Regions from separate parts of the Thauera sp. SDU_THAU2 genome, predicted to be linked through region 3. Evidence: predicted binding sites of a transcription regulator. Region 3 holds the regulator's gene; each other region holds the start of a gene.
What was found. Region 3 encodes sigma-54, which starts transcription at its own class of promoters, with help from an activator protein. Its sites were predicted from a motif close to TGGCACGCTTNCTGCTNA; they were not measured.

Region 1: a site for sigma-54 is predicted at 6,252-6,269, ahead of flgG (flagellar basal-body rod protein FlgG). Genes of this name have one in related genera too.
Region 2: a site for sigma-54 is predicted at 5,771-5,788, ahead of AAFL97_RS18330 (PEP-CTERM sorting domain-containing protein). Genes of this name have one in related genera too.
Region 4: a site for sigma-54 is predicted at 4,743-4,760, ahead of metK (methionine adenosyltransferase). Genes of this name have one in related genera too.

The regions. Positions count from the first base shown of each region.
Region 1 is NZ_JBBWUN010000003.1:1,355,350-1,363,038, forward strand. It holds partial or broken gene AAFL97_RS07575 (DNA topoisomerase IV subunit B) at 1-532, opposite strand, end outside; gene AAFL97_RS07580 (flagella synthesis protein FlgN) at 597-1,088, opposite strand; gene flgM (flagellar biosynthesis anti-sigma factor FlgM) at 1,150-1,446, opposite strand; gene flgA (flagellar basal body P-ring formation chaperone FlgA) at 1,544-2,287, opposite strand; gene flgB (flagellar basal body rod protein FlgB) at 2,551-2,967, shown strand; gene flgC (flagellar basal body rod protein FlgC) at 2,979-3,383, shown strand; gene AAFL97_RS07605 (flagellar hook assembly protein FlgD) at 3,423-4,094, shown strand; partial or broken gene AAFL97_RS24600 (flagellar hook-basal body complex protein) at 4,110-4,883, shown strand; gene AAFL97_RS07610 (flagellar hook-basal body complex protein) at 4,918-5,448, shown strand; gene flgF (flagellar basal-body rod protein FlgF) at 5,471-6,208, shown strand; gene flgG (flagellar basal-body rod protein FlgG) at 6,390-7,172, shown strand; gene AAFL97_RS07625 (flagellar basal body L-ring protein FlgH) at 7,183-7,689, shown strand, end outside.
Region 2 is NZ_JBBWUN010000003.1:3,546,172-3,553,860, reverse strand. It holds gene AAFL97_RS18350 (sulfite exporter TauE/SafE family protein) at 1-596, opposite strand, end outside; gene AAFL97_RS18345 (CysB family HTH-type transcriptional regulator) at 704-1,645, shown strand; gene AAFL97_RS18340 (asparaginase) at 1,656-2,651, opposite strand; gene prsT (XrtA/PEP-CTERM system TPR-repeat protein PrsT) at 2,883-5,690, shown strand; gene AAFL97_RS18330 (PEP-CTERM sorting domain-containing protein) at 5,823-6,599, shown strand; gene AAFL97_RS18325 (ABCB family ABC transporter ATP-binding protein/permease) at 6,798-7,689, opposite strand, start outside.
Region 3 is NZ_JBBWUN010000003.1:3,660,896-3,668,584, forward strand. It holds gene ubiT (ubiquinone anaerobic biosynthesis accessory factor UbiT) at 1-26, shown strand, start outside; gene thiL (thiamine-phosphate kinase) at 326-1,342, shown strand; gene AAFL97_RS18880 (phosphatidylglycerophosphatase A family protein) at 1,401-1,883, shown strand; gene AAFL97_RS18885 (CinA family protein) at 1,919-2,416, shown strand; gene recA (recombinase RecA) at 2,552-3,592, shown strand; gene recX (recombination regulator RecX) at 3,613-4,062, shown strand; gene lptB (LPS export ABC transporter ATP-binding protein) at 4,049-4,771, shown strand; gene AAFL97_RS18905 (RNA polymerase factor sigma-54) at 4,778-6,238, shown strand; gene hpf (ribosome hibernation-promoting factor, HPF/YfiA family) at 6,256-6,582, shown strand; gene ptsN (PTS IIA-like nitrogen regulatory protein PtsN) at 6,719-7,180, shown strand; gene hprK (HPr(Ser) kinase/phosphatase) at 7,177-7,689, shown strand, end outside.
Region 4 is NZ_JBBWUN010000003.1:4,471,051-4,478,739, reverse strand. It holds gene xerC (tyrosine recombinase XerC) at 172-1,113, opposite strand; gene AAFL97_RS22645 (DUF484 family protein) at 1,135-1,773, opposite strand; gene dapF (diaminopimelate epimerase) at 1,888-2,721, opposite strand; gene AAFL97_RS22635 (lysophospholipid acyltransferase family protein) at 2,816-3,688, opposite strand; gene AAFL97_RS22630 (lysophospholipid acyltransferase family protein) at 3,685-4,536, opposite strand; gene metK (methionine adenosyltransferase) at 4,851-6,014, shown strand; gene AAFL97_RS22620 (calcium/sodium antiporter) at 6,111-7,190, shown strand; gene AAFL97_RS22615 (methyl-accepting chemotaxis protein) at 7,219-7,689, opposite strand, start outside.

The sequences.
Region 1 (7,689 bases), 2.3 Mb from region 3:
CGCGCACGCGGGTGCCGGTCTGGCGGCCGCAGTCGCCCTCGATGCGGACGGCGCCGATGTCCTCGCCGCCGTTGGCGAAGTCGATGCGGTGGAGCTTGCCGTCGCGCTTGATCTCGACTTCGATGCGTGTCGACAGCGCGTTGGTGACCGAGACGCCGACGCCGTGCAGGCCGCCCGAGAAGGCGTAGGCCGAGTTGCCTTCGCGCTTGTCGAACTTGCCGCCAGCGTGCAGCCGGGTATAGGCCAGCACCACCACCGGCACGCCTTCCTCCGGGTGCAGGCCGACCGGGATGCCGCGGCCGTCGTCGGCGACGGTGACCGAGCCGTCCAGGTGCAGGCTGACGTGGATCTTCTTCGCGAAGCCGGCCAGCGCCTCGTCGGCGGCGTTGTCGATGACTTCCTGGATGATGTGCGCCGGGCTGTCGGTGCGGGTGTACATGCCGGGGCGCTCGCGCACCGGCTCCAGCCCTTTCAGGACGCGGAAGGAGGATTCGTCGTATTGCTTCTTGGGAGTGTCTTGCTTGCCAGCCATGCTGCGGACCCGTCGGGTTTCACGAAGGGCGCAAGGATAGCAGAGCCCGATACTGGATGAATGTTCAGGCGCTGCCGAGGATGCGGCCGCCGCCGGTGGGCTTGGCGAGGCCGTCGGCGTCGTAGAGCTGGGGATGGTTGGCGGCCGACAGCAGCACCGTCAGCGCGGCCTGGTTGCCGGACATGCGTTCGAGGATGAGCTGGCCGTTCAGCGCGTTGCGGTCGCGCGCCTGGCGTGCGCGGGCGATGACTTCGTCCCAGCGCGCGAGCACGCGTGGGAGATTGGCGCAGACCGTGCGGATGGCGGCGTCGGAGATGCCGTAGCCCATGCGCGCCAGCAGCCGCGTGCGTTCGTCGTGCAGGCGCTGGAGCTGGCGGTAGCGTTCGTTCTTGTCGTTGGCGATGCTGACCAGCGCGTCGATGTCGCCTGCCACGAGCAGGTTTTCCTCGCGTTCGAGGATGGCGAGGAATTCGCCGAGCTGCATCGATTCGGCCTCGATCAGCAGGGCGAGGCGCTGCTGATCGGCGCTGGGGGCGGGCGGGACGGGCTGGTTCATGGTGTCGCCTGGCTTCGGTGCGTGTGGAGCCGAATCTTAACCCCCGTTGCCGCGCGGTGGATCAGCCGCGCGAGCCCAGCATGTCCCTGACGCTGGCGATCAGGCCGTCGGCGATGCGGCTGGCGTCGACCTTGAAGCGGCCTTCGGAAATGGCCTGGCGGATTTCATCCACGCGCTTCTGATCGATCTCGGGCGATTCGGAAATCGCGCTTTCCGCCTTCTTCATCAGCGTGGCCAGCGGGGAAAGCTGCACGCTGTCGCCGCCGGACTGGACCGGGGTATTGCTGCGCTGCGCAGGCGTGCGGGCATCCTGCACCTGCGACGGGATATAGGCCTTGCCCGTGCTCTCGATTTTCATGATGTTCTCCGGAAACGCATCGACACGAATGGGTAATCGGCAGCGTTTCGTGAAACTTTAGTGATTTATTTCACGCCTTGCCACAAGGGCTTGTGATCTAGAAGTCGACATCGACCGTGCCGTCCGGCCGTACCAGGCCTTGCACGATCTGGCCGTTGCCGAGCCGGATGCGGACGCGCTCGCCGGCGGCGGCGGCGTTCAGGGCCTGGCCTTCGCCCGACACCGCGAAGCCGGGGCCGCGCGTCGTCACCAGCACCGTCTGCCCACGGCGCACGGCGTCGGCCTGGCGCAGGCTGCCCGCGCGCAGCGGCGCACCTGCCGCCTGCGCGAAGCGCGTGACGTGGCCGACGGCCTGTTCGGGCGCGGACAGCACGTTGTCGGGCAGGGCGCTGAGTTCGCCTTCACGGACTTCGACGTCGGCTTCGCGGATCACTTCGGCCGAGCGCAGCGCACGGGTGGTGACGAGATAGGGGCCGAAGACCTGCACCGTGGCCTGCGCCCACGCCGTCCACGCGGTGGGGGCGCCGCAGCGGACGCCGACGGTGATCTGCCCCCAGGGCCGCGTGCCGGGCTGCAGGAAAGCTTCGAGCGCCGCGCAGGGCGGCAGCTGGTTGGCCGGGTCGAAGGCGCGCACGCCGATCCGGACTTCGCCGGGCTGCCCCAGGGTTTCCCGTTCCAGCAGATTGCGTACCGCTGCCTCGACGGCCTCGGGCGGCTGCTGGGCGGCGGCAGCGGAAGGGCCGAAGGATACGAGCAGCGCCAGCGACAGCAGACCTGCGCGAAGCTGAGGAGACGGGTTGATGCTGTGGGGAGCGGTCGGGCCGTGGAGCGGACGGTTCATGGGCGGATTGCAGCATGCCTCCGGTGTGGAGGCAAGCCGACGGCAAGGATGGCGGCCGGCAAGCGCCCACGGCAGGTTTTGCCGGCGGGGCCGGCAAGCGGCAGATTTGGACGGTTTTCCGCCGCCTTATCGGGCGAGGGAGGCTGCGAGGCGGGGCTTAGCATCGCTGGCATGAAAGCTGCGTATTTGCTGGCCAATGATCGTGGCCAAGGATGTCGCCTCTCCAGCGAGGGGCGTGCCGGCCGAATTCGAGAGGTAAGACGATGAAGACCCTGCTGGACAACCAGATGCGCTTCCATCAGGTGGCGCTCAATCTCCAGGCCCACCGGCAGGAGCTGCTGGCGTCGAACATCGCCAACGCCGACACGCCGCACTACAAGGCGCGCGACATCGATTTCCGCGCGGCGCTCGACAACGCGCTGGGCAAGGCGCCGGGTGGCAGCCTGCAGGGCGTCGCGCTCGACGTCACGCATCAGGCCCATATCGTCGGCGGCGCGACGCTCGGCGCCGACGCCTTCGCCAAATATCGCACCGAACTGCAGTCCGCGGTCGATGGCAACACCGTCAACATGGACGTCGAGCGCGCGGCCTTTGCCGAGAACGCGCTGCGTTACGAAGCGAGCCTGACTTTCATCAACGGCATGCTGCGCTCGATGAACACCGCGCTCACCGGCCAGTAAGGAATCCCACCATGAGCATGCTCAACGTCTTCCAGATCGCCGGCTCGGCGCTCAACGCCCAGTCGCTGCGGCTCAACACCACCGCTTCCAACCTCGCCAACGCCGACAGCGTCACCACCGAGACCGGCGAGCCTTACCGCGCCAAGCAGGTCGTTTTTGCCGCCCGCCAGATGGCCGGGCCGGCGGCGGTCGGCGTGCAGGTGACGCAGATCGTCGACAGCGCCGCGCCGATGCGGATGGTGTATGAGCCGAACAACCCGGCGGCCAATGCCGAAGGCTACGTCGAAATGCCCAATGTGAACGTGGCCGAAGAGATGGTGAACATGATCTCGGCGTCGCGCTCGTACCAGAACAACGCCGAAATCATGAACACGGCACGGACGTTGCTACAGCGTACCTTGCAGATCGGACAGTAGGCACTGTCCGGCAAATGATGCCGTGAGCAGGAGAGAACCATGAGCACCACCGTCTCCAACAACACCACAGCGGAAGACATCCTGTCCAGGCTGGGGCGCAGCGAACCTGTGCAGAAAGCGGAAGAGGACATGCAGGGGCGTTTCCTCAAGCTGCTGACCACCCAGCTTCGCAACCAGGACCCGATGAACCCGATGGAAAACGCGGAGATGACCTCCCAGCTCGCGCAGATGAGCACGGTCGATGGCATCGAGCGCCTCAACAAGCTGGTCCAGTCCTTCTTCGATGCCCAGGCCTCGACCGACGGCCTCAACGCCGCGGCCCTGATCGGGCGCGGCGTGCTGGTCGAAGGCAAGCAGATCGCGCTGACCGAGGCGGGCGCCATCGGCGGCTTCGAGATCGACGGGCCTGCCGACCGGGTGACGCTGACGGTCACCGACGGTTCGGGCCTGCCGGTCAAGGAGATGGTCTTCGACGGCATCGAGGCCGGCAGCCACAACTTCGTCTGGGACGGCACCGCGGAAGACGGTTCGCGCGTGGCCGACGGCATCTACACCTTGTCCGTGTCCGCCACCCGCGGCGGCGACAAAGTCCAGGGCCGTACCCTGCAGTTCGGGCCGGTCACCAGCGTCGTGCGCGGCCCCACGGGGTCCGACCTGCAGGTGGGCGACCTCGGCCTGTTCAAGTTCGACGACATCAAGCAGATTCTCTGATCCGGAGCAGCGATCATGGCATTCCAGCAAGGCCTCAGCGGCCTGAACTCTTCCTCGAAGGCACTCGACGTCGTTTCCAACAACGTCGCTAACGCCAGCACCGTGGGCTTCAAGGCGGGCAACACGATCTTCGCCGACATGTACGCTTCGGCGATGGTCGGCGGCTCGTCCGGTCTGCAGATCGGCATCGGCAGCCGGGTGGCGGCGGTTGCCCAGTCCTTCAACCAGGGCAACCTGACGCCGACCAGCAATTCGCTCGACATGGCGATCAACGGCAACGGCTTCTTCCGCATGCAGCTCAGCGACGGCAGCATCGCCTATACGCGCAACGGGCAGTTCGACGTCGACAAGGACGGCTACGTGATCAATGCCGGCCGCGACAAGCTGACCGGCTTCGGCGTGCTCGATGCCACCGTATCCCCGCCGGTTTTCGCCGGAGAGCCGTCGCCGCTGTACATCGACACGAGCTACATCAGCCCGCGGGAGACGAACCAGGCGTCGCTGGGTGTCAACCTGGATTCGAATTCGCTGAACCCGCGCGACGCGATGCCGCCGGTCGACATCGGCAACTTCCTGAACGCGGTCAATATCCCGGTCGACAGCTACAACAACACGACTTCGATGAAGGTGTTCGACAGCCTGGGCAACGAGCACATGATGAGCCTGTTCTTCGTGCGCCAGTCCGCCGGCGGCTCGCCGACCAACGACTGGGAAGTCTATGCGCGGCTGGACGGCGACGTCGTACCGGACCCGGCGAACCCGGCGCTGTCGCTGGGAACGCCGCTGACCAACCTGGGCACGATCCGGTTCCACGACGATGGGCGTGCTCGACACCTCGAACCCGGCGAACGGCGTGTTCACCAACATCATGCAGCGTACCGGCGCCCAGCTCGGCACCGGAGCCGACGCCATGAGCTTCGACCTCGACCTGACCCGGTCCACGCAATGGAACAGCGCCTTCGGCGTCACCACCCAGCCGCGCCAGGACGGCTATACCACCGGACGCCTGAGCGGGGTGTCGGTCAGTGCCGAAGGGGTGCTGCTGGGCACCTACTCCAACGGCCTGTCCAGGGCCATCGGCAAGCTCGCGCTGGCCGAGTTCGCCTCGCCGCAGGGGCTGACTTCGCTGGGCAACAACCTGTGGGCCGAGTCCTGGGATTCGGGCCAGCCGGCGGTCGGCGCGCCCGGCACCGGCGCACTCGGCATGGTGACCTCGAGCCAGATCGAGGAATCGAACGTCGATCTCACCCAGGAGCTGGTGCAGATGATCATCCAGCAGCGCAACTACCAGGCCAACGCCCAGTCGATCCGCACGCAGGACCAGATCCTGCAGACGCTGGTCAACCTGCGCTGACGAGGGCGGGGGAGAATAAAGCATGGATCGCCTGATCTACACCGCGATGACCGGCGCCACCGGCACGATGAACCAGCAGGCGGCGGTGTCGAACAACATCGCCAACGCCTCGTCCACCGGCTTCCGCGCCCAGATGCACAAGCTGCGCGGCGTGGAAATCCAGACCGAAGCCTTCCGCAGCCGTTCGTTCGCGGTCGACGCCAGCATCGCCAACGACTTCACGCCGGGGCCGATCCAATACACCGGCCGGCCCTACGACGTCGCGGTGGAGGGCAAGGGCTGGCTGTCCGTGCGCTTGCCCGACGGCAGCGAGGGCTATACCCGCAACGGCAGCCTGGCGCTGAGCCCGGCCGGCATCCTGCAGACCCGCGACGGGCTGCCGGTGGTCGGCGACGGCGGCGGGCCGATCGCGCTGCCGCCCGATACCGAGATCGTCATCGGCCGCGACGGCTCGGTGTCGTCGATCGATCCCAACGGCAACATCGTCAATATCGTCGCCCAGCTCAAGCTGGTGAATCCGCCCGAGGCCGAACTGGTGCGCGGCGACGACGGCCTGTTCCGGCTGGCCAGCGGCGTGCCCGCGCCGGCCGACGGCAATGTGCAGGTGGCCGGCGGCTACCTCGAAGGCAGCAACGTCAATGTCGCCGACCAGATGGTGCAGATGATCTCGCTCGCCCGCCAGTTCGAGATGCAGGTGCGCATGCTGCAGACGGCCGAAACCAACGACCGCGCCGCCGCCCAGGTGCTGGCGGCGCGCTGAGGCCGGGGTCGCCGTCATCGGGCCGCCGCGCCCGGTACCGGATTAGCACGGTTTTTGCGTTGTTTATCCCGGGACGGCCACGGCCGGCAAAGACCTAGACTGATCCCAGGCAAAAGCGGCAATCGCCGCCGCGTGCCGGCAAGGACTGCCGACACGGCAACGCAGAACCGAGGACTTCATCATGATCCGCTCACTGTGGACCGCCCGCACCGGGCTCGACGCCCAGCAGACTTCGCTGGACGTGATCTCCAACAACCTGGCCAACGTCTCGACCAACGGCTTCAAGCGCCAGCGCGCGGTGTTCGAGGATCTGCTGTACCAGACGATGCGCCAGCCGGGTGCGCAGACCACGCAGCAGACCCAGGTCTCCAGCGGCCTGCAGATCGGCACCGGCGTGCGGCCGGTGGCGACCGAACGCATCTTCACCCAGGGCAGCCTGCAGCAGACCGGCGGCTCGCTCGACCTGGCGATCCAGGGCAACGGCTTCCTGCAGATCGAGATGCCCGACGGCAGCACCGCCTACACCCGCGACGGCGCGCTGCAGCTCGACAACCAGGGCAACGTCATCACCCCCAGCGGCTATCCGCTGCTGGACGCGATCCAGATTCCGGCCGATGCGCTGGACATCTCGATCGGCAAGGACGGCACCGTCACCGTCAGGCTGCCCAACCAGGTCGAGATGCAGCCGGTCGGCCAGATCCAGCTCGCCACCTTCATCAACCCGGGCGGCTTGCAGAGCGCCGGCGAAAACCTGTTCTACGAGACCGGCTCCAGCGGCGAGGCGACACCGACCGAGCCGGGCACCAACGGCGCCGGCGTCATCAACCAGCGCTACGTCGAAGCCTCGAACGTCAACGTCGCCGAGGAACTGGTCAGCATGATCATCACCCAGCGCGCCTACGAGCTGAATTCGCGCGCCATCTCCACGTCCGACCAGATGCTGGGCCGGCTCACCCAGCTGTGAGCGCGCGGCCATGAGATCGCTGTCCGCATTCTGGCTCGCTGCCGTGCTGGCGCTGCTGTCGGGCTGCGCCGCCATCGAAACCGTGCCGCCGACCGCCGTGCATCAGCCGATGAGCGTGCGCCCGGACGGCCATGCCGGCATGCCGCCCGCCAACGGCGCCATCTACCAGGCGGCGCTGGCGCGGCCGCTGTTCGAGGACAGGCGCGCGCGCCATGTCGGCGACATCATCACGATCAACCTGGTCGAGCGCAACACCGCGACCAAGAGCGCCAACACCAGCGCGACGCGCAGTTCCGAAATGACGGGCGGCATCACTGCCTCGTCGCGCCTGCCGCTGGGCGGGCTCAATGGCCTGAACGTCGAGGCCGGCGTCGACTCCGGCTTCAACGGCGCCGGCTCCGCCCGTGCCAACAACGCCTTCAACGGCACGATCACGGTGACGGTCATCGACGTCTATCCGAACGGCAACCTGCTGGTGTCGGGCGAGAAGATGCTCGCCATCAACCAGGGCAACGAA
Region 2 (7,689 bases), 110 kb from region 3:
ACGGCGGTCAGCGGCACGGCGTGGGCGATGTCCGAGCCGACGATGCGCAGCGCGGGCATCGTCGGGTACAGGAAGAACAGCGCGGTGACGCCGAGCGCGCCGGCGCCCACCGACGAGATCGACACCAGCACGCCCAGGATTGCGCCGGTCACGATGGTGAGGCGCGCGGTGCGCGCCGGATCGGGCTCACCGCCGAAGCGGGCGAGGGCGAAAGCCTGGATGCGCTTGCGGAAGATCAGGGCGACGGCGGTCAGCACCAGGGCGACACCGAGCGCCACCTTGATCAGGCTGGCGGCGCCTTCGATGCCGCCCGGCGCGTAGCGGCCGACCAGGATCAGCGTGATCGCCGCGGCCGGGATGCTGCCGGTGGCCAGCAGCCGGGTGATCTTCCAGTCCACCGTGCCCTTGAGGCCGTGGGCGAGCGTACCCCCCGCCTTGGTGATGGCGGCGTACAGCAGGTCGGTGCCGACCGCGACCGACGGATGGATGCCGAACATCAACACCAGCAGCGGCGTCATCAGCGAGCCGCCGCCGACGCCGGTCAGGCCGACGATGGCGCCCACGGCGAATCCGGCAAGGGTGTACGCAAAATCCATGAAGGGCATCCTGTGAAGTGCGCGGATCGTAGAGGTTTGGCTTAGCCATATAAAGCGGTTTGCGGTTAGACTTTTAGAATTGAAAGTTATATGTAGCAGAATGGACAATGAATCTACAGCAGCTTCGCTATATCCATGAGGTTGCGCGCCGTGGGCTCAACGTCACGGAAGCCGCCGAGGCATTGTTTACTTCCCAGCCGGGTGTCTCGAAGCAGATCCGGCAGTTCGAGGCCGAGCTGGGCATCGAGATCTTCGAACGCCACGGCAAGCGCCTGGTGGCGGTCACCGAGCCGGGGCGGGCGGTGCTGGCGATCGCCGAACGGGTGCTGCGCGACCTCGACGACCTGCAGCAGGTCGGCAGCGAGTTCGCCAACGAGACGGTGGGCAGCCTGAGCATCGCTACCACCCACACCCAGGCGCGCTACGTGCTGCCGGCCGTGGTGCGCGACTTCATGCGCCGCTACCCGCAGGTCAAGCTGTCGCTGCACCAGGGCAACCCGCGCCAGGTGTGCGAAATGGTGCTGGATGGCGCCGCCGACATCGGCATCGCCACCGAGGCCATCGCCGATTACGACGACCTCGTGATGCTGCCGTGCTACCAGTGGAACCGCTGCGTGGTCGCCACGCCGCGCCACCCCATCCTGCACGAATCGCCGCTGACGCTGGAGGCGATCGCCCGCTATCCGATCATCACCTACGACGACGCCTTCACCGGCCGCAGCCTGATCAACAAGGCCTTCCTCGGGCGCGGCCTGAAACCCAACGTGGTGCTGTCGGCGATCGACTCCGACGTGATCAAGAAATACGTGGAAATGGACCTGGGCATCGGCATCCTGGCGCGCATGGCCTACGACGCCGAGGAGGACCGGCGGCTGGGCATGGCGGATGCGTCGCACCTGTTCGAGTCCAGCACGACCCGCATCGGCCTGCGCAAGCGGGCCTGGCTCAGGACTTACGTCTTTGCCTTCATCGAGGGCTTCGCGCCCCACCTGACGCGGCGCATCGTCGAAAGCGCGCTGATCGGCGGCGGCAGCGACCCGGGTCTCTGAGCGGCGGGTTTCAGACGCGCTCGAACCAGCGCTTCAGGCGGGCGCCGCGCAGTCCGGCGCCGAGGCCGGCGATCAGGCGGACGCGCGCCTTCAGCGGATCGAGCGTGCGGCATTGCAGCCAGTTGCCCGGCCGATCGGCGCGATGTGCGGTCGCGCCGGCGCCGCAGCGGCTGGCCAGCACGACCGGCACCGCAGCCGGCAGGTCTTCGGCGAGCACCGTTTCCCAGCTTGCGGGCAGGCTGGCGTTGCCCGGCAGCGCCAGCACCAGGCCGGCGCGCCCGGCCGCCTGGCTGGCGCGGGCCAGCGCACGCACCACGGCCGAGGCCAGTGCGGGGGAACTGCCTGCGCTCACCGTCAGCAGTTCGACCGGCGGCAGCGCCTGCACGCCGTCGGGCAGGTCGATGCGGTGGTGACGGGGAGACGGAAGGGCCTGCAGCTGGGTGTCGCCGGCGTCGATGGTCAGCGCGCCGGGCGAACTGAAGGCGTCGATCGCGGACGGGTGGCGCTTGGCGAGATGGGCCGCAGGCAGGATGCGGTCGCCGAGCACCGCGAGCACGCCGGCGCGGCCCGCCGCCGGACGGCAGGCGAGCTGTACCGCCTGGTAGAGGTTCAGCGGGCCGTCGGCGGACAGCGCGGTGGCCGGGCGCATCGCCGCGGTCATCACCACCGGCTTGGCGGTGGCGAGCGCGATATGGAGGAAATAAGCGGTTTCCTCCAGCGTGTCGGTGCCGTGGGTGACGACGATGCCGTCGATGTCGCCGTCGTCGGCCAGTGCCTGCAGGCGCCGCAGCAGCGGCAGCCAGTGGGTCGGGCCCATGTCCTTGCTGTCGATGTTGAACAATTGCTCGGCATGCACTTCGGCCAGCGCGGACAGCTGCGGCACGGCGCCGAGCAGCTCGGCGGCGCCCAACTGGCCGGCGGTGTAGCCGGTGGTGTCGGTTGCCGAGGCGGCGGTGCCGGCGATGGTGCCGCCGGTGGCGACGAGGGCGATGCGGGGTCTGCGCATGTTCGAGCTGCGGGCCTGGGCGAATCCTGAATATATATGGGAGCCGGTGGGATGGGGCTTGCCGGCCTGCCCGCGATTCTACGGGATGGTGCGTGCGCCGGTGTGGCGTCGAGCACGCGGTGAATATGTCATCGATGTCGTTTGCGTCGACAATGACGAATTCCACGGAGCCATTCCGATGTCCCCCCATATACTCGCTCCACCCTCCCGGAACCGGATGAACCCTTGCCCATGAAACGCCCTGCCCGACTGCTGGCCCGTATGCTCGCCACCGGTGCCGTCTCGCTGCTCCTGTCCGTGCCTGCGCTGGCCGACCCGGCGGCTGCCAGCCGTTATTACGAGGATGGGCTGAAGCGTTTCGAGGCACGGGATGTGGCGGGGGCGATCATCCAGCTCAAGAACGCCTTGCAGCAGGACCGCAACATGCTGGCCGCGCACCTGCTGCTGGCGCGCGCCTACCTCAGCGATGGCGATGTCGGTCCGGCGGAAGTCGAATTCCGTGAAGCGCTCCGGCTCGGCGTGAGCCGTGCCGAGGTGGCGGTGCCGATGGCGCGCATCTACCTGTTGCAGGGCCGGCCGGCGGTGTTGCTGCAATCGGTTCCGGCGGAAGGCCTGCCGGCCGGCGTCCGTGTTGACGTTCTGAGCTTGCGCGGCGTGGCCCATGCCGCGCTGGGACAGCGTGCCGAGGCCGAGCGCAGCTTTGCCGAAGCGCGTGCGCTCGATCCGGCTTCGCCCGTGCCGCTCGCGGCGGAAGTGCCGATGCTGATCGGGCGGGGAGACCTGGTTCGCGCCCGGCAGCTTGCGGAGCAGGCGGTGGAGCGCGGCCCGGAATACGCGATGGCGTTCAATGCGCGTGCTTCGGTGGCGCATGCCACCGGCGAGCTGGCGACTGCGCTGATGGACTACGAGCGCGCGCTTGCCCTCGATCCTGGTCTGATCGATGCCGCCGTCGCACGCGCCGGCATCCTCGTCGACCTGGGGCGCGATGACGACGCGCGGGCCGCACTGGCAGCCATCGGGGCGGGGCCGGTCGAGCCGCGCGCGTCCTACCTGCTTGCCCTGCTCGCCGAGAAGCAGGGCAAGCGTGCGGAGGCGGCGCGCCATCTGGCGGAGGCGGGCGGCCTGGTCGATACCCTGTCCGCGGAATGGGTGGCCGGCCACGAGCAGTTGCTGATGGTCGGTGCCTTGGCGCATCACGCTGGACGGCAGCTCGAGAAGGCCAAGAAGTATCTCGAAACGACGGTTTCCCGCTACCCGAACAATATCGGCGCGCGCAAGTTGCTGGCCTCGGTCTATCTGGACATGAACGATTACGCACGGGCAACCGGCATGCTCGAGCATGTGCTCCGGCTGCAGCCGGAAGACCCGCAGGCGCTGCAGTTGCTGGGGCGCGTCAACCTCGCCCAGCGGCGCTACGGCAAGGCGAGCGAACTGCTCGAAAAGGCCGCGCAGAGCGGGGACGCAGGGGCGCAGGCCGCCTTGGGATTCAGCCGCCTGGGCGGTGGCGATACCGCGGCTGCGATCGAAAGCCTGCAGGCCGTGTTCGACAGGACGCCGGGCGACTTCGTCGTCGCCAACGCGCTTGCGAACACCTTGATGCGACAAGGCGAAGACAAGGCCGCGCTGGCCGTCGCCCAGCGTGCCGCCGAAGCCGCGCCGGGCAATCCTGCGGCCTTGAATCTGCTGGGCGCCATCCAGGTCGCCAGCGGAAATCCGGCCGAAGGGCGCAAGGCTTATGCGGCGGCACTGGCGAAGGATGCGGGCTTCGTGCCGGCGCGCCTGAACATGGCGCGTCTCGACGTTGCGGAAGGGCGTCTCGACGAGGCGCGCCGCACCTATGCCGCGATGCTGAAGCAGAACCGCAACGACATCGTCGCCATGTATGAGTCGGGCATGCTCGAGCAGGGGGCCGGCAATATCGGCGAGGCGATTCGCTGGTTCGAGAAGGCCGTGGCCGAGCGCCCCAGGGACCCGCGCTTCGGTGTGGCACTAGTCAAGGCCAGGGCGGCGGCCGGCGACAAGGCGGGCGCCCTCGACGCGGCGAAGGCCCTGGCGCCGCAGTGGGGTTCCGACCTGTCGGTGCTGGCCACGCTGGCCGAAGCGCAGATCGACGTCGGCGACAACAAGGCTGCCCAGCAGACCTTGCGTGAAATGACCGTGCTTGCCGAGTACAACGTATCGCGGCTGGTGGGCATCGGTTATCTCCAGCTTCGGGCGGGCAACCCGTCGGGTGCGGCTTATGCCGCGCAGAAGGCGCTGCAGGGCAGGCCCGGGGATGAGGCCGCGATGGTGCTGGAGACGGAAGCGGCCCTCGCCGATCCGGGCGTGGAGCCGGCGACGATCGACGACCTGGTGGCGGCGCTGCGCCGGGCCCACCCGGCCAGTGCCAGCGGCCTGCGCCTGGCGGGAGACCTCGCCGTGCGCCGCAAGCACTTCGCCGAAGCGGCGCAGCTGTACCGCGATGCCTTCGAACTTCAGCCTTCGTTCGATCTGCTCCAGCGCCGCGCCAGCCTTGCGGTACTGCAAGGCGAGCCGAAATCGGCCATGCCGGTGCTGAGGCGCTGGCTGGAGGAGGAGCGGGGCGAGGACGCGCGGGTGCGGGAAATGCTGGCCGAACTCTGGATGCGCGACGGCAACTGGAAGGCTGCGCGGGAGGAGTACGAGCGCCTGGTCGCCGAGGACCGGGCCGGGGCAAACGTTCTCAACAACCTTGCAAACGTGCTGCTGATGCTGGGTGACGGCGACCCGGTGCGTCTGGCGGAACAGGCCCTGGCCCTGGAGCCGGGAAACGTCGGCATCGTCGACACCCTCGGCTGGTCGCTGGCGCGTGCCGGCCGCTTCGACGAAGCCATGCGCCACTTGCGCGATGCCCGCCTGCGCGCGCCGGAAGACCCCGAGATCCGCTGGCATCTCGGCTATGTGCTGGCAAAGCTGGGGCGGGCGCAGGAAGCCCGGGCCGAGCTGCAGTTCGCGCTGGGCGCGTCTCCGTCCGCCCCCTGGGCAGAAGAGGCCAGGAAGCTGCTCGATCAGCCCGGATAGTGTCGAAAAAATTGACGCACAGGCTGCGAGCCGCCCAGCTGAAATATGTAACTAATTGATAAATCTGGTGTGCAAGAGGCTGGCCTGTTTTTTGCTAAAAATTTAAAAAACAGGTTAATTGAAGGAATAGCCATGAAAACGACAATTTTGAAGTCCACTCTTGCCGTCGCGCTGTGTGCCGCTTCGCTTTCCGCGATGGCCGCGACCAACTGGAATCTGACCAATTCCGCTGCCAACGAGCCCCAGGTGACCGGCTGGAAGGCGAGCAACAACGGCTCGGACATCTACAAGACCTCGGTCGGGTACTGGGCGGGCAATGGCATCGGCGTCGGCGGGGAGACCTCGGGCAATCAGCATGCGCTCGACAACCAGGCTGGATTCGAGGTCGCGCTGCTGAGCTTCGACGACGCAGTTCGGCTGGAAAGCGTCAGGGCGGGCTTCACCGCCACCGATTCCGACATCTTCGTCATGGCGTTTACCGGCGCCGGCTCGCTGACGGCGACCCAGGCCCTCGATGGCGGCACGTTTGCCAATCTCACCAGCCGCGGCTGGACGCTGATCGGCAACTACGCGAACATCGGCACCGCCACCAAGGATCTGGGCACGACCTCGGGGGCGTTCGAGAATGTTTATTCGAGCTTCTGGCTGATCGGCGTGGGCGGCTATGCGGCCGGCTCCGGGGTGAATTCGGGAGACTTCAGAAATGGCTCTGCGGTCGGCTTCGATCAGTGCTCCGGCAGTGGCGGCAACAGGGTTTGCGGGAGATACGACTATCTGAAGCTCGCCAGCGTCGGCGGTACGATCAAGCCCCCCAGCAGCGGCAACGTGCCCGAGCCCGGTTCGCTGGCGTTGGCCGGCATCGCCCTGCTCGGCATGGTCGGCATGCGCCGCCGGAAGAATACGGCCTGAAGCCCGGGCGGATCTTTTGCCAGCTGTGGCGGCGCCGAAAGGCGCCGTTTTTTTTCGCCGGGCCGCCCCAACGCAACAAGTGCCCCTTCGGGGGGAGCAGGGCGTTCGCGGAGCATGGCTCCGCGCCTGCGAAACGGGCCGGCTGGGCAAAGCTGGCCCTCCTGCGACCCGCGCAGCGGTGGAGCGTGGGGGCTTCTCTCAGCCGGGCAGGGCGTCCGTGGCGGCCTCTTCCTGCTGCAGCAGCCACATCTGCGCGTAGGCGCCGCCGCTTGCCAGCAGCGCGCCGTGCCGTCCGCGTTCGACGATGCGGCCGCCGTCGAGCACGATGATCTCGTCCGCATCCATGATCGTCGATAGCCGGTGGGCGATGACGAGCGCGGTGCGGCCTTCGGCGGCGCGTTCGATCTGGGCCTGGATGGCTTTCTCGGTCCGGGAGTCCAGTGCCGAGGTGGCCTCGTCGAAGATCAGGATCGCGGGGTTCTTCAGCAGTGCGCGGGCGATCGCGACGCGCTGCTTCTCGCCGCCCGACAGTTTCAGGCCGCGCTCGCCGACACGGGTTTCGTAGCCGTCCGGCAACTGGCGGATGAAGTTCTCCAATTGGGCAGCGCGCGCGGCGGCTTCGACTTCCTCCCGGCTCGCGCTCGGGCGGCCGTACTGGATGTTGTAGAACAAGGTGTCGTTGAACAGCACCGTATCCTGCGGCACGATGCCGATCGCCGCGCGCAGGCTGTCCTGCGACAGCTGGCGGATGTCGTGGCCATTGATCCGGATCGCGCCCTGCTGCACGTCGTAGAAGCGGTACAGCAGGCGCGCCAGGGTCGATTTGCCCGAGCCCGAATGGCCGACGACTGCGACCGTGCTGCCGGCGGGAATGTCGAAGCCGAGGTCGAACAGGATCGGCCGCTTGGCATCGTAGGCGAAGCCGACGCCATCGAAGCGCACGCTGGCCGGGCCGGCGGGCAGGCTGAGCGCGTCCGGTGCGTCGGCGATCTCGCGGTGCTGGTTCATCAGCCCGAACATGCGCTCGATGTCGGTCAGCGACTGGCGGATCTCGCGGTAGATCACGCCGAGGAAGTTCAGCGGCGCGTAC
Region 3 (7,689 bases):
AGGCGAAGCTGGGCCTCGGTCGCTGACGCACCGACGAGCATCCATAACCGCGACTTCAGCCGGGGGCGCCGAGCCGGGGGCGCCGAGCGGGGGGCGCCGAGCCGCGCAAGCGGGCCGCAGACCGGCCCCGTTTGGGAAAGGGCGCTGTCGCACCCATTCGCGACTGAAGTCGCGCCTGCCGAAAACTCGGCTGTCGGCGAGGATGCCTGGTGATCCACGAATCGATGATGGCCTCTCGCAAACGGCGGCGGCGATTGGGGTGGCAGGCGAGCCGGCAGCATCTGCGTTAAGCTTGCGCCCCCCGCTTCGCTGCCGCGCCCGCGCCATGCCCCGCCCGCCCGAATCCACCCCGCCCGCCACCTCTTCACGGCCCGCATCTGCGCCGCCATCCGAGTTCGACCTGATCCGGCGGCATTTCAGCCGCGGCACGCGGCATACCGATCTCGCCGGCGGCGACGATGCGGCGCTGCTGCGCGCACGGCCGGGCATGCAACTGGCCGTGTCGACCGACATGCTGGTGTCCGGCACGCACTTCTTCGCCGACACCGACCCGCAGGACCTCGGCTGGAAGACGCTGGCGGTCAATGTGTCCGACCTCGCCGCGATGGGCGCGGAACCGCGCTGGGCCTTCCTCGCGCTGGCGCTGCCGGCGGCCGACGAGGACTGGATCGCCGCCTTCGCGCGCGGCTTTTACGCCTGCGCCGACGCTTTCGGCGTGGACCTGGCCGGCGGCGACACCACCCGCGGGCCGCTGAACCTGTCCGTCACGATCATCGGCGAAGTGCCGGCGGGCGCAGCGATCGGCCGCGCCGGCGCCCGCGCCGGCGACGACTTGTGGGTTTCGGGCCAGCCCGGCCTGGCTGCGCTCGGCCTCGCTGCGCTGCGCGGCGAAGTCGATCTGAACCAGCCCAACCGCCCAGGCTGCATCGCCGCGCTGCAGCGCCCGCAGCCGCGCGTGGCGCTGGGGCTGGCCCTGCGCGGGCTGGCCGGCGCGATGCTCGACGTCTCCGACGGCCTGCTCGGCGACCTGGCCCACATCCTGGCGCAGTCGGGCGCCGGCGCCGTCGTCGATAGCGCGGCCCTGCCGCTGGCGGCGCTGCTCGCGGCCGGCGCGCCCGCGGACAAGGCCCGCGCCTGCCTGCTGGCGGGCGGCGACGACTACGAACTGCTATTCACCGCAGCGGCCGCCGCGCGCACCGACATCGACGCGCTGTCGCGCCGGCTCGCGCTGCCGCTGCACCGCATCGGCCGGATCACCGACCGGGCGGGCGAATGCCTGCTGCGCACGGCCGACGGCGAGGAGCAGATCCTGCACCCGAACGGCTACGATCACTTCGCATGAACATCGCTGCCGCCGTCACGTCCGTTCTTCTGCACACCCCATCTTCCGGAGCGAGCCGATGCGCCCCACTCTGAAACTGATGATGAGCCACCCCGCCCACTTCATCTCGCTCGGCTTCGGCTCCGGCCTGTCGCCATGGGCGCCGGGCACGGTGGGTACGCTGCTGGGCTGGGCGCTGTATCCGCTGCTCAGCGCGCCGCTGTCGGAATTCGTCTTCCTGGCCCTGCTCGCCAGCCTGTTCATCGCCGGCGTGCTCGCCGCCGAACGCACCGGCCGCGCGCTCGGCGTGCCCGACCACGGCGGCATCGTCTGGGACGAGATGGTGGCGATCTGGCTGGTGCTGGCGTTCACGCCGGCGACGCTGGGCTGGCAGGCAGCCGCGGTGGCCCTGTTCCGCTTCTTCGACATCGTCAAGCCGCCGCCGGTACGCTGGGCCGACCGCAGCTTCAAGGGCGGCTTCGGCGTGATGTTCGACGACATCATCGCCGCCGGCTACACCCTGCTCGTGCTGGCCATCCTGGTCCAGCTGTTCGGCCGCTGACCGGCCCCAGCCCCCCTTCAGCACACATGCGAACGATGGATAGCGAACTGAACGAACTCTCGGCCACGGCCGGTGCCGCGCTGGCCGCGCGGGGCTGGCTGCTGGCCACCGCGGAATCCTGCACCGGCGGCTGGATCGCGGCGACCGTCACCGCCACCAGCGGCAGCTCGGCCTGGTTCGACCGCGGCTTCATCACCTATTCCAACGCGGCCAAGACCGACATGCTGGGGGTCCGCACCAAGACGCTCGAAACGCACGGCGCCGTCAGCGAGGCGACCGTCACCGAAATGGCGGAAGGCGCGCTGGCCCGCAGCACGGCAGACGTCGCGATCGCCGTGTCCGGCGTCGCCGGCCCCGGCGGCGGCACGCCGGCAAAGCCCGTCGGCATGGTGTGCGTGGCCTGGGCGCGGCGCGGCGCGGCCACGCTGGTGCAGACGCTGCAACTGGCCGGCGACCGCGAGGCAGTGCGGCGCCAGACCGTCATCCAGGCGCTGCGCCGCTTGATCGCACTGGCTGGCGCGGATATTGCGTGACATATTTGCTGTATATAAATACAGATGCTAAGCTGACGCTGTCAGAGACCTTGTTCTCACGGCTGCGGCAGTTCGCCGCCGAAAATCCCTGCAAGCTCTGTGCCATAATCAGCCCATCACTCAGGAAAAGTTTTCATGGACGACAACAAGGCCAAGGCACTCGCCGCCGCGCTCTCGCAGATCGAAAAGCAGTTCGGCAAGGGTTCGATCATGCGCATGGGCGACGGCAACGTCGAGCGCGACATCCAGACCGTCTCCACCGGCTCGCTCGGCCTCGACATCGCGCTCGGCCTCGGCGGCCTGCCGCGCGGCCGCGTGGTCGAGATCTACGGTCCTGAATCCTCCGGCAAGACCACGCTGACGCTGCAGGTCATCGCCGAAATGCAGAAGCTCGGCGGCACCGCCGCCTTCATCGACGCCGAGCACGCGCTCGACGTCGGCTATGCCGAGAAGCTCGGCGTCAACATCGAGGACCTGCTGATCTCGCAGCCCGACACCGGCGAACAGGCGCTCGAGATCGCCGACATGCTGGTGCGCTCGGGCGGCGTCGACATCGTCGTCATCGACTCGGTCGCCGCGCTGACGCCGAAGGCCGAAATCGAGGGCGAGATGGGCGACCAGTTGCCCGGCCTGCAGGCCCGCCTGATGTCGCAGGCGCTGCGCAAGCTGACCGCCAACATCAAGCGCACCAACACGCTGGTGATCTTCATCAACCAGATCCGCATGAAGATCGGCGTCATGTTCGGCAGCCCCGAGACCACCACCGGCGGCAACGCGCTGAAGTTCTACGCCTCGGTGCGCATGGACATCCGCCGCACCGGCACGATCAAGAAGGGCGACGAAGTGGTCGGCTCCGAGACCCGCGTCAAGGTCGTCAAGAACAAGGTCTCGCCGCCGTTCAAGGAAGCGCACTTCGACATCCTGTACGGCGAAGGCATTTCGCGCGAAGGCGAGATCATCGACCTCGGCGTGGTGCACAAGATCGTCGACAAGTCCGGCGCCTGGTATTCCTACAACGGCGACAAGATCGGCCAGGGCAAGGACAACTCGCGCGAGTTCCTGCGCAACAACCCGGCGCTGGCGCGCGAGATCGAGAACAAGGTCCGTGCCGCCGTCAGCCTGCCCGAGATGCCGTCGGGCGGCGCAGCCCCGGCCGTCGCGGCGGACGAGGCCTGATCGGGACGCCAGCGGCTGCCATGGCCGAACCGAGCCTGCGCGAACGCGCCCTGCGCCACCTCGCCCGCCGCGACCACTCTCGCGCCGAACTGGCGAAGAAGCTCGCGGCCCACGGCGACGAGGACGAGATCCGGGCGGTGATCGAACGCATGGGCGAGCTCGGCCTGCAGTCCGACGAGCGCTTCGCCCAGGCTTTCGTGCGCAGCAAGGCGGCGCGCTTCGGCGCCGGCCGCCTGCGCAGCGAAATGGCCCGGCGTGGCCTCGACCGTGACCTGGTCGACGAGGCAATCGCCAGCGAATGTGCAGAATCGGAATCAGAGCGTGCGCGCAGCGTGCTGCGCAGCCGCTTCACCACGCCGCCCGCCGATGCCCGCGAATGGGCGCGGCAGGCGCGCTTCCTGCAAACCCGCGGCTTCGCACCCGACCTGATCCGCAAGCTGCTGAAAGAGCCCTACGATGAGTCTGCTTAAGGTCGCTGGCCTGCAAAAGCGCTACAAGGCACGCACCGTTGTACATGACGTCGGCTTCGAAGTCGGCTCGGGCGAGGTCGTCGGCCTGCTCGGCCCCAACGGCGCGGGCAAGACCACCTGCTTCTACATGATCGTCGGCCTGGTGCGCGCCGACGGCGGCCAGATCGGCCTCGACGGCAAGGACCTGACCCACCTGCCGATCCACGCCCGGGCGCGGCTGGGCCTGTCCTACCTGCCGCAGGAAATGAGCGTGTTCCGCAAGCTCACGGTGGCCGAGAACATCCGCGCCGTGCTGGAGCTTCAGGGGCTGGAGAACCGCCAGGTGGACGAGCGCCTGCAGGAGCTGCTCGAAGAGCTCAGCATCGGCCATCTGCGCGACAACACCGCCATCTCGCTGTCGGGCGGCGAACGCCGCCGCTGCGAGATCGCCCGCGCACTGGCCACCGACCCGCGCCTGATCCTGCTCGACGAGCCTTTCGCCGGTGTCGATCCGATCGCGGTGATCGACATCCAGAAGATCATCCGCTTCCTCAAGGAACGCGGCATCGGCGTGCTGATCACCGATCACAACGTCCGCGAGACGCTCGGCATCTGCGACCGCGCCTACATCATCAGCGAAGGCCGCGTGCTCGCAAGCGGCCAGCCGGGCGAGATCATCGCCAACGAAAAAGTCCGCCAGGTCTACCTCGGCGAACATTTCCGCCTCTAGTCCAGGATGAAACCCAGTCTCCAGCTCAAGCTCTCCCAGCACCTCACGCTGACGCCGCAACTGCAACAGTCGATCAAGCTGCTGCAGTTGTCGACGATCGAGCTGAACCAGGAGATCGAACGCTTCCTGCTCGAGAACCCGATGCTGGAGCGCGAGGAGTTCGACGAACCACCGCCCAGGCTCGAGCCCTCGACCAGCACCTCGCCGGCCGAGCGCGAGCGCGAACAGCAGCGCGAAGCCGACACCGACGCGGGCGGCGACGGCGACGCCGGTGGCGCAGCCGAGCGCGAAGGCGGCGAAGAAGGCATCGACTGGTCGAACGTCGGCACCGGCGCGTCGGCCAAGCGCGACGATGACGACGACGTCGACTTCCAGGAAATCCAGGCCGCCGAGCTGTCGCTGCGCGAACACCTCGACCAGCAGGTCGCGCTGTCGCCGCTGAACGATCTCGACCGTGCGCTGGTGCGCTTCATCATCGAAGCGCTCGACGACGACGGCTACCTGTACCAGCCGCTCGAAGAGCTGCTCGAACTGCTACCGGCCGAGCTCGAGATCGACCTCGACGACCTGTCGATCGCACTGCGCCACGTGCAGCACCTCGATCCGGCAGGCATCGGCGCCCGCACGCCGCAGGAATGCCTGGCGCTGCAGTTGCGCGCGATGCCCGAAAGCTCGATCCAGATGCTGGCGCTCGAGATCGTCGATGCGCACCTCGAACTGCTGGCCGAACGCAACTTCGTCCGCCTGAAGAAGCTGACCGGCTGCAACGACGACGAACTGCGCGCCGCGCACGCCCTGATCTGCAGCCTGGACCCGCACCCCGGCCTGCGCCACTCGGCTTCCGAGACGCGCTACGTGCTGCCCGACGTCATCGTGCGCAAGGTCCGCGGCCGCTGGACCGTCAGCCTGAACCAGGAAGCGATGCCGCGCCTGCGCGTCAATCGTCTGTACGCCAGCCTGCTGCAGCAGAACAGGGGACAGGGCGGCGGGCTCACCGGCCAACTGCAGGAAGCGCGCTGGCTGATCAAGAACGTGCAGCAGCGCTTCGACACCATCCTGCGCGTGTCCCAGGCCATCGTTGACCAGCAAAGACAGTTCTTCGATCATGGTGATGTGGCGATGAGGCCACTGACCCTCCGGGAGATCGCAGACCAGCTCGAACTGCACGAATCCACCGTATCGCGCGTCACGACGCAGAAGTACATGGCGACACCGCGTGGCGTCTTCGAACTCAAGTATTTCTTCGGCAGCCACGTTTCCACCGACACCGGCGGAGCAGCTTCCTCAACGGCAATCCGCGCACTGATCCGCCAGCTGGTGGACGCAGAGGACAGGAAGAAGCCCCTGTCCGACGCACGAATTGCAGAAGTTCTGGGCCAGCAGGGTATCGTGGTCGCACGTCGCACCATCGCGAAATACCGCGAATCACTCAATATCCCGCCGGTCAGTTTGCGCAAATCGATCTGACAACAACAGGAGTTAGCATGAATCTCAACATCACCGGGCGCCACGTCGAAGTCACGCCGGCCATTCGCGACTACGTCGGCGCCAAGCTCGACCGCGTCATCCGCCACTTCGACAACGTCACCAGCGTGGCGGTGATCCTCTCCGTCGAGAAGCTGCAACAGAAGGCCGAAGTCACGCTGCACGTGCGCGGCAAGGACATCTTCGTCGAAAGCGAGGATACCGACCTGTACGCCGCCATCGACGCGATGGCCGACAAGCTCGACCGCCAGGTCCAGAAGTACAAGCAGAAAATGACCGACCACAACCACGAAGCCCTGAAGCACCAGGCGCCGCCCGAGGCCTGATCGCCCATTGCGGTTTTATGTCCGGGGTGTGGTTATAATGCGCGCGTTTTCAAGACGCGGCTTCAACGCACCCCGGTCCAACCCCGTCGCCCAGCGTGGCGCCAGCGGTAACGGCGCTGCGCAAGCTCCATAGCGAATGAGCCTGATATCTCAACTCCTGCCACTGTCGAACGTGGTGGTCGATCTGGACGCCAGCAGCAAGAAGCGCGTCTTCGAACAAGCGGGCCTGCTGTTCGAGAACAACCAGGGCATCGCCCAGAGCCTGGTGTTCGACAGCCTGTTCGCCCGCGAACGGCTCGGTTCCACCGGCCTCGGCCAGGGTATCGCGATTCCCCACGGCCGCATCAAGGGCCTCAAGGACGCGGCAGGCGCCTTCCTCCGCCTGGCGGCACCGGTGCAGTTCGACTCGCCCGACGGCAAACCGGTCAATCTGCTGTTCGTGCTGCTCGTGCCCGAGCAGGCCAACGAGACCCACCTGCAGCTGCTGTCCGAACTGGCGCAGATGTTCAGCGACCGCGAGTTCCGCGAAGCCCTGCTCGATGCGCCCGACGCCGCGCACATCCACAAGCTGTTCGGGAACTGGGGCGCCGATGAATGAGGCAGACCAGCGTCGCGCGGCTGTTCGAGGCTGAACGGGAGCTCCTTCAGCTCAGCCATGTCAGCGGACGGCTGGATGCCGTGCTGGCCGTGGCCGAGGAGCGGATCTGGCCGGCCGACCTCGTCGGCCACCTGAACCTGATCCACCCCACCCGCCTGCAGATCGTCGGCGCCGCCGAACTGGCCTGGGCCCAGCGCCAGACCACCGACAAGGTCACCCACCACCTCAACGAGATCCTGTCCAGCCAGCCGCCGGCGATCATCGTCGCCGACGGCTGCACGGTATCGAACATCATCCGCGGCGTCTGCGAAGCGCACGACGTCGCGCTATTCACCACACCCCAGCCATCGGCCAGCGTCATCGACCAGCTGCGGCTCTACCTGTCGCGCGAACTGGCCGAGAAAGCCTCGCTGCACGGCGTTTTCATGGACGTGCTCGGCGTCGGCGTACTGATCACCGGCGACTCCGGCGCCGGCAAGTCCGAGCTCGCGCTCGAACTGATCTCGCGC
Region 4 (7,689 bases), 810 kb from region 3:
CGCCTTGGGGACGGCTTTGTTTGACATGAACTCCTGAGCCAACGGACGTTGCCGGATTGGCTATATACCGTTCTTATAATAACCGGTGGAGCATAACCCAGCGCTTTGCCAGCAACATATCCAAAAGTCCCCAATTTGGGTAAATGGGCAAGAACTGGCACCTACGTCCGTTTATTTGCGTGCGCGCGGATGTGCCTTGTCGTAGACCTGTGCAAGATGCTGGAAGTCAAGATGAGTATAGACCTGCGTGCTCCGAATGCTGGCATGGCCGAGCAATTCCTGGACGGCCCGCAGGTCCCCGCTCGATTGCAGCAAGTGGCTGGCGAAGCTGTGCCGGAGCATGTGCGGATGGACATGCACGCCCAGCCCGCTCTGTCTGGCCCGCTCTGAAAGGCGGCTGCGGATGCCGCCCGGCGACAAGCGCGAGCCCGTGCGCGAAACGAAGACGGCACGTTCGTGCCGCGGGGCGATGGAATCCCGCACCGCCAGCCAGGCGCGCAAGGCGTCCAGCGCCTTGCCTCCCACCGGCACGCTGCGCTGGCGCTGGCGCTTGCCGGTCACGGTGACCATGGCCTCGGCGAGATCCAGCCCACCCCCGACATCGAGCGACGCCAGTTCGGCGAGCCGCAGGCCGGACGAGTAGAACAGCTCGAACATCGCCTGATCGCGGATGTCGAGCACGCCATCGCCTGTCTCGCCGTCGAGCAAGGCCTGCGCCTGATCGGGAGACAGCGCGCGCGGCAGGGTCGCAGCCGATTTCGGCGCCTGGATGCCGTCCACCGGATTGGCCGCCAGCCCCTGGCGGCGGACGAGCCAGCGATAGAAACCGCGCCAGGCGCTGAGGTGGCGCGCAATCGAACGCCCCGTCAGCCCTTCGCCATGCAGGCGGGCGACGAAGCGCCTGATGTCGTGCGGAGCAAGCGCGGTCGCCTCCCTACCGTCGGCGAGGCGCAGCAAGGTCTGCAGATCGCGGCGATAGGCCCGCAGCGTCAGCGGCGCCGCGCGGCGCTGGCTGGCAAGCCAGTCCAGCCAGGCTTCCACTTCGGGCGGCAGCGGCACGCAAACCTCTACCGGCCCGGCCTCCACGCTCGCATCCTGGCGCCCGTCGGCCATCTTGCCGCCTTGCCGGCCTGGTCAGGCGCGCCCGGCCGACAAGGCGGCAGCCGCCAGATCGCCGAGACGGCCCAGGTAAAGCGTGCCCATGTCGGCATAGAAGCGTTCGGCTTCGGCGCTGCCCAGCGCGAGCACGCCGAAAGCGGCGCCCCCGCGCCGCAGCGGAATCAGCGCGACCGAACGCACATGCGGCGCGACTTCGCCGAAGCAGGCCAGCAATTCCATGTTCTCGGGCGCACCGCAATAAGGATTGCGCAGGGCGTCGAGCTGGCGGCGCAGCGGCTCGCCGAGACTGGAAGCATCACCGTCCAGGCCCCAGGTCTCGAGTGCGACGTGCGGCACCGAAAAATCTTCCTGCAGGCTGCCGACCAGCACGCGGCGAACGGCATCCGTACTGCCGGCCTCCATCAGGGCGAGGGCAAGGCGATGCACCTTGGCGCTGATGTCGTCGTTTTCCTCGCCGAAACGGATCAGTTCGGCGAGCTTCAGTTCGAGCTGGCGAATCTTGTCGCGCAGTGCGTGCAACTGGCGCTCGGCGAGCGAGATGGCCTGGCCGCCGTGCTGCGGATGCGGCACGGTGAGCCGAGTGAACAGCTCGCCGTGCTGGGCGAGGAAATCGGGGTTGTCGCGCAGATAACGGGCGACGTCGTCAGCATTCATGTCCATCACTCCGGCCGGGCGTACGAGCCGCCCGGCATCAAGGATTCGGCAAACCATGGCGGGCCTTCGGCCACGCCTGTAGTCGGGAGCGCCCGGCCGGGGGAGCCGGTTCCCTCAGTCCAGTTCCATCTCGCCTTCGAAAACGCTCACCGCGGGTCCGGTCATCAGCACCGGCGTATCCGGCCCGGCCCAGGCGATCTCGAGCTCGCCGCCCCGGGTCTCGACCCGTACCGGCGACTCCAGCAGGCCGCGCAGCAGGCCGGCGACCACCGCCGCGCAGGCCCCGGTACCGCAGGCCAGGGTTTCGCCGGCACCGCGCTCGAACACGCGCAGGCGCACGCGATGCGGCTCGAGCACCTGCATGAAGCCGGCGTTGACCCGCGCCGGGAAGCGCTCGTGGCGCTCGATCAGCGCGCCCTGTTCCGCCACCGGCGCGGCATCGACGTCGGCGACGACCTGTACCGCGTGCGGGTTGCCCATCGACACCGCGGTGATCGCCACCGTGACCTCGCCCACCGGCAGCGGCTGCACGACCGCGTCGGAATCGGACAGGAAGGGAATCCGGGCCGGCGCCAGCTCGGGCACGCCCATGTCGACGGTGACCAGGCCGTCTTCGCGCAGGCACGGGGCAATGATGCCCGAGCGCGTCTCGACGCGGATCTCGCGCTTGTCGCTGAGGCCCTTGTCGTGCACGAAGCGGACGAAGCAGCGCGCGCCATTGCCGCACTGCTCCACTTCGCCGCCGTCGGCATTGAAGATGCGGTAGCGGAAATCGACGCCCGGCTGGCTCGCGGGCTCGACCACCAGCAACTGGTCGCAGCCGACGCCGAAATGGCGGTCGGCAATCGCCCTGACACGGGCCGGCGTCAGCTCGACCGGCGCCCGCGTGGCGTCGATGACGACGAAATCGTTGCCGAGGCCGTGCATCTTGGTGAAACGCAGCTTCATCGCAATCCAAAGGGAGAGAAAATAAAGAGGCAGCAAGACGCCCCTGGCCGGCGATTGTCCTCCAGCCCGCCGCTCAGCGTCCACCGGCGATGTGTCAGTAGATGCGCGGCTCGCCTTCGGGCCGGGTCTTGAAGCGGCGATGGACCCAGTAGTATTGCTCGGGCATCGTGCGCACCACGCCTTCGAGCCAGGCGTTCATGCGCCGGGTATCGGCCTCGACGTCGTCCGAGGGATAGTCCGCCCACGGTTCGCCCAGTTCCAGCACGTAGCCGGCGCCGCCGGGCAGCATGCGCACCACGCTCGGCATCACCGCCGCGCCCGCCAGCCGCGCCAGCCGCGGCAGGCCGGTGATGGTGGCTGCCGGGACGCCGAAGAAAGGCACGAAGATCGACTCCTTGCGACCGTAGTCGAGGTCCGGCAGGTAATACAGCGGCCGGCCGGACTTCATCGCCTTCACGGTGGCGCGCACACCGTCGGTGCGGGCGAGCAGCAACTGGTCGTTGAAGCGGCTGCGGCCGTGATGCAGCCAGTGGTCGAAGACCTTGTTCTTCTGCGGCGCATAGACGCTGACGAAGTCGCCTTCCATCGACAGCCGCGTGCCCGCCATGTCGAGGCCGACGAAATGCGGCGTCAGCAGGATCACCGGCCTGCCGGCGTCCTTCAGTGCCTGCAGGCGCTCCAGCCCGTCGATGCGCACCAGCCGGCGCAGGCGCTCGGGGCTGGCCCACCACGCCAGGCCGCGTTCGAGCACGCTGCGGCCGTTGACGGCGAAATGGCGCCGCGCCAGCGTGCGGCGTTCGCCGTCGGACAGCTCGGGAAAGCACAGCCTCAGGTTGGTCAGCACCACCTTGCGCCGCGGCGCCACCACCACGTAGAGCAACAGGCCGAAGGCTTCGCCGATGCGCGACAGCAGCGACAGCGGCAGCCAGTGCAGCAGCCAGAACAGGCCGATGGCGAGGCGGCTCATGCTTCCCCCTCGCCGCCCCGCGGCTGCTTGTAGCGGTTGTAGCCCCACAGGTACTGCTGCGGGCACTGCAGGATGATGCGCTCGACTTCGCGGTTGATGATCGCCGCATCCGTATCCGGGTCGCCGGTCAGCGCCTCGGTCGGTGCCTGCAGGCGGAACAGGTAGCCTTGACCGTGCGGCAGACGTTCGGCCCAGGTATAGATCACGCGCACCCCCTTCACCGCCGCCAGCCGCGCCGCCAGCGTCATCGTCCACGCCGGCTTGCCGAAGAAGGGCGCCCACACCCCTTCGCCTTCGCCCGGCACCTGGTCGGGCAGCATGCCGACCGCCTCGTGGCTGCGCAGCGTCTTCACCAGCTTGCGCACGCCCGACAGGTCGGCCGGCGCGGTGCGCATCTGGCCGCGTGCCCGGCCCGCCTCCATCAACGGCTGCAAGGCGGACTTGCGCGGCGGACGATAGAGCACGGTGATCGGAATCTTCGCCGCGATGCACTGCGCGGTGATCTCGAAGCAGCCCAGGTGCGGCGTGATGAACAGGATGCCGGCGCCGTCCGCGCGTGCCTGCTCGACCAGTTCCCAGCCTTCGGTGCGCACCGCACTGGCGACGACTTCCTCGGCCGGGCGCAGCCAGATCCACGGCAATTCCATCGCCTGGCGGCCGGCTTCGGCGACCGCGGCGCGCAGCACCGCCTCGTCCTCGCGGCCGAGCGCATTGAACAGGTTGGCACGCAAGCGCCGCGCATAGGACGGCGAGGTGCGATAGACCAGCCAGCCGGCCCAGCCGCCCAGGCGGTGCAGCCAGGACAGCGGCAGGCGCGACAGAAGACGAAACGAAAGATCGACCAGCACGTCGGAATCGGGTCCGGAAACAGGGAAGAAGGAGCAGGCGCGAAGGCTTCGCGCCCAGGCGTGTGCATGCGGTCACGCCGCACGCAGGGCCGAATGCTTACATACCCGGCGATCCCGGTCTATAATCGCGGCTCACCGCCGAGTTAAATCGACAACTTGCAGGGCGGGCGCAACGACCGGGCAAACGGGCCCGAAACAGGTCGACCTTGCGGAAATACTGCTAAAGCGTCGGCTGCCCGACAAAATCCCCGGAGCTGGCCGCAGACGCAAGTCATTGGCTGATCGGGGATTTTTTGTTTGTGGAGCAGTACGACATGGCTGAATTTCTGTTTACTTCCGAGTCTGTTTCCGAAGGCCATCCGGACAAGGTGGCGGACCAGGTGTCCGACGGCGTGCTCGACGCCATCCTGGCCGAAGACCCGAAGGCGCGCGTCGCCTGCGAAACCCTGGTGTCGACCGGCCTGGTGGTGATCTCGGGCGAAATCACCACTTCCGCCCACCCCAACTACCGCGAGATCGCGCAGGAAGTCATCCGCCGCATCGGCTACGACAACTCCGACATCGGCTTCGACTACAAGAGCTGCGCGGTGCTGGCGGCGATCAACCGCCAGTCGCCCGACATCGCCCAGGGCGTGGATAACGCCAACGACGACCCGCTCGACCAGGGCGCCGGCGACCAGGGCATCATGTTCGGCTACGCCACCACCGAAACCCCCAGCCTGATGCCGCTGCCGATCTATTACGCGCACCGCGTCATGCAGCGCCAGGCCGAAGTGCGCAAGGACGGCCGCCTGCCCTGGCTGCGGCCGGATGCCAAGAGCCAGATCACGGTGAAGTACGTCGACGGCAAGCCGGTGGCGATCGACACCGTGGTGGTGTCGACCCAGCACGACCCCGACGTCAGCCAGTCGCAGATCCACGAGGCGGTGGTCGAGCTCATCATCAAGCCGGTGCTGCCCAAGGAGCTGCTCCAGGGCAACGTACGCTACCTGGTCAACCCCACCGGCCGCTTCGTCGTCGGCGGCCCGCACGGCGACTGCGGCCTGACCGGGCGCAAGATCATCGTCGACACCTACGGCGGCGCTGCGCGCCACGGCGGCGGCGCGTTCTCGGGCAAGGATCCCTCCAAGGTCGACCGCTCGGGCGCCTATGCCGGCCGCTACGTGGCGAAGAACATCGTCGCCGCCGGCCTCGCCGAGCGCTGCGAAGTGCAGGTCGCCTACGCCATCGGCGTCGCCCGCCCGGTGTCGCTGATGGTCAACACCTTCGGCACCGGCAAAATTGCCGACGAGAAGATCGTCGAACTGGTCGGCAAACACTTCGACCTGCGGCCGAAAGCGATCATCCAGACGCTCGACCTGCTGCGCCCGATCTACTCCCGCACCGCCGCCTATGGCCACTTCGGCCGCGACGAGCCGGAGTTCGGCTGGGAGCAGACCGACAAGGCCGCCGCGCTGAAGGCCGACGCCGGGCTGTAAGGGTGTAAGCAATTACAAGCAACGGCCGCCCCGCACGGGTGGCCGTTGTTATTCTTGCGCCCAGCCCACCTCGCCATCCTAGTCCCGCAGTTGCCCATGCTCGACCACCTCCTTCTGCTCGCTCTCGGTCTCGTCATCCTCGTCGTCGGCGCCGACCTCCTGGTGCGCGGCGCTTCGCGGCTGGCAGTGTCGGTGGGCATCTCGCCGCTGGTCGTCGGCCTCACCGTGGTCGCTTTCGGCACCAGCGCGCCGGAACTGGCAGTGTCGATGGGCGCCACGCTCTCCGGTTCACCCGATCTGGCCATCGGCAACGTGGTCGGCAGCAACATCGCCAACGTCCTGCTCATCCTTGGCATATCGGCGCTCATCACCCCCTTGATGGTCGCCGAACAGATCATCCGCCAGGAAATCCCCATCATGATCGGCGCCTCCCTGCTGCTGCTGGTGATGGCACTGGACGGCGGCATCAGCCGCGTCGAAGGCGGTGTGCTGTTCGCGCTGGTCGTAGCCTACACGGTGTTCCTGATCCGCCAGTCGCGCAGCGCATCAGCGGCAGCGGAAGACGAATTCGCCGGCGAGATCCCCTCATCGAACTGGGACCGCCACTGGAGCGTGCAGATCGCGCTCATCGCCGTCGGCCTGGGGCTGCTGGTCCTCGGCGCCGACTGGCTGGTGGAGAGCGCGGTGGCACTGGCCAAGGCCTTCGGCGTGAGCGACCTGGTGATCGGCCTGACCATCGTCGCGGTCGGCACGTCGATGCCGGAGATGGCAACCTCGGTGGTCGCCGCGCTGCGCGGCCAGCGCGACATCGCGGTGGGCAACGTGGTGGGCAGCAACGTTTTCAACATCTTCGCGGTCATCGGTGCCTCCGGCCTGGTGGCATCGGGCGGCTTGCCGGTACCGGAAGCGGCACGCAACTTCGACCTGTGGGTGATGCTCGCGGTGGCTTTCGCCTGCCTGCCGATCCTGATGACCGGACGCGAGATCGCACGCTGGGAAGGCGGCGTGTTCCTTGCCTACTACGCCGCCTACACCGCCTGGCTGGTGCTGTCAGCCCAGCAGCCCACCGCGCTGCCGGCCTTCTCCGGCGTCATGCTCGGCTACGTGATACCGCTGACCGTCATCACGCTGATCGTATCGGTGGTGCGCCACAATGGACGCACGCCGCAGGCCTGAACCCGGTTCGGACGCCGGCCTCGCGACTTCAGGCCTGCACGCGAAAACGCCCCACCGTCCGTTCGAGCGCACCGGCCAATGCGGCCAACTCTTCCGCGCGATCCAGCGAATCCCGGGTGGCGCCGTGATTGGCCTCGCTCATGCGGGCGATCTGCTCGACACTGCCGGCGATGTTCGTACTGACCTGACGCTGCTCCCCCAGCGCCACATCGATCGAGCCGACGGCCTCGCGCACGCGAACGGCACCGCCTTCGATCGCCGCCACGGCGACCCACGCCCGTTCGGCGCTCTCGGCCCCCTCGCCCGCCAGCTTGCACCCTTCCTCCATCGTCTGGACGGCCTGGCGCGCACTGGCCTGAACACGCTCGATCATGGAATTGATTTCGTGTGTCGACTGCTGCGTCCGTTCGGCGAGCTTGCGCACCTCATCCGCAACCACGGCAAAACCCCGCCCCTGTTCGCCCGCCCGCGCCGCTTCGATCGCGGCGTTCAACGCCAG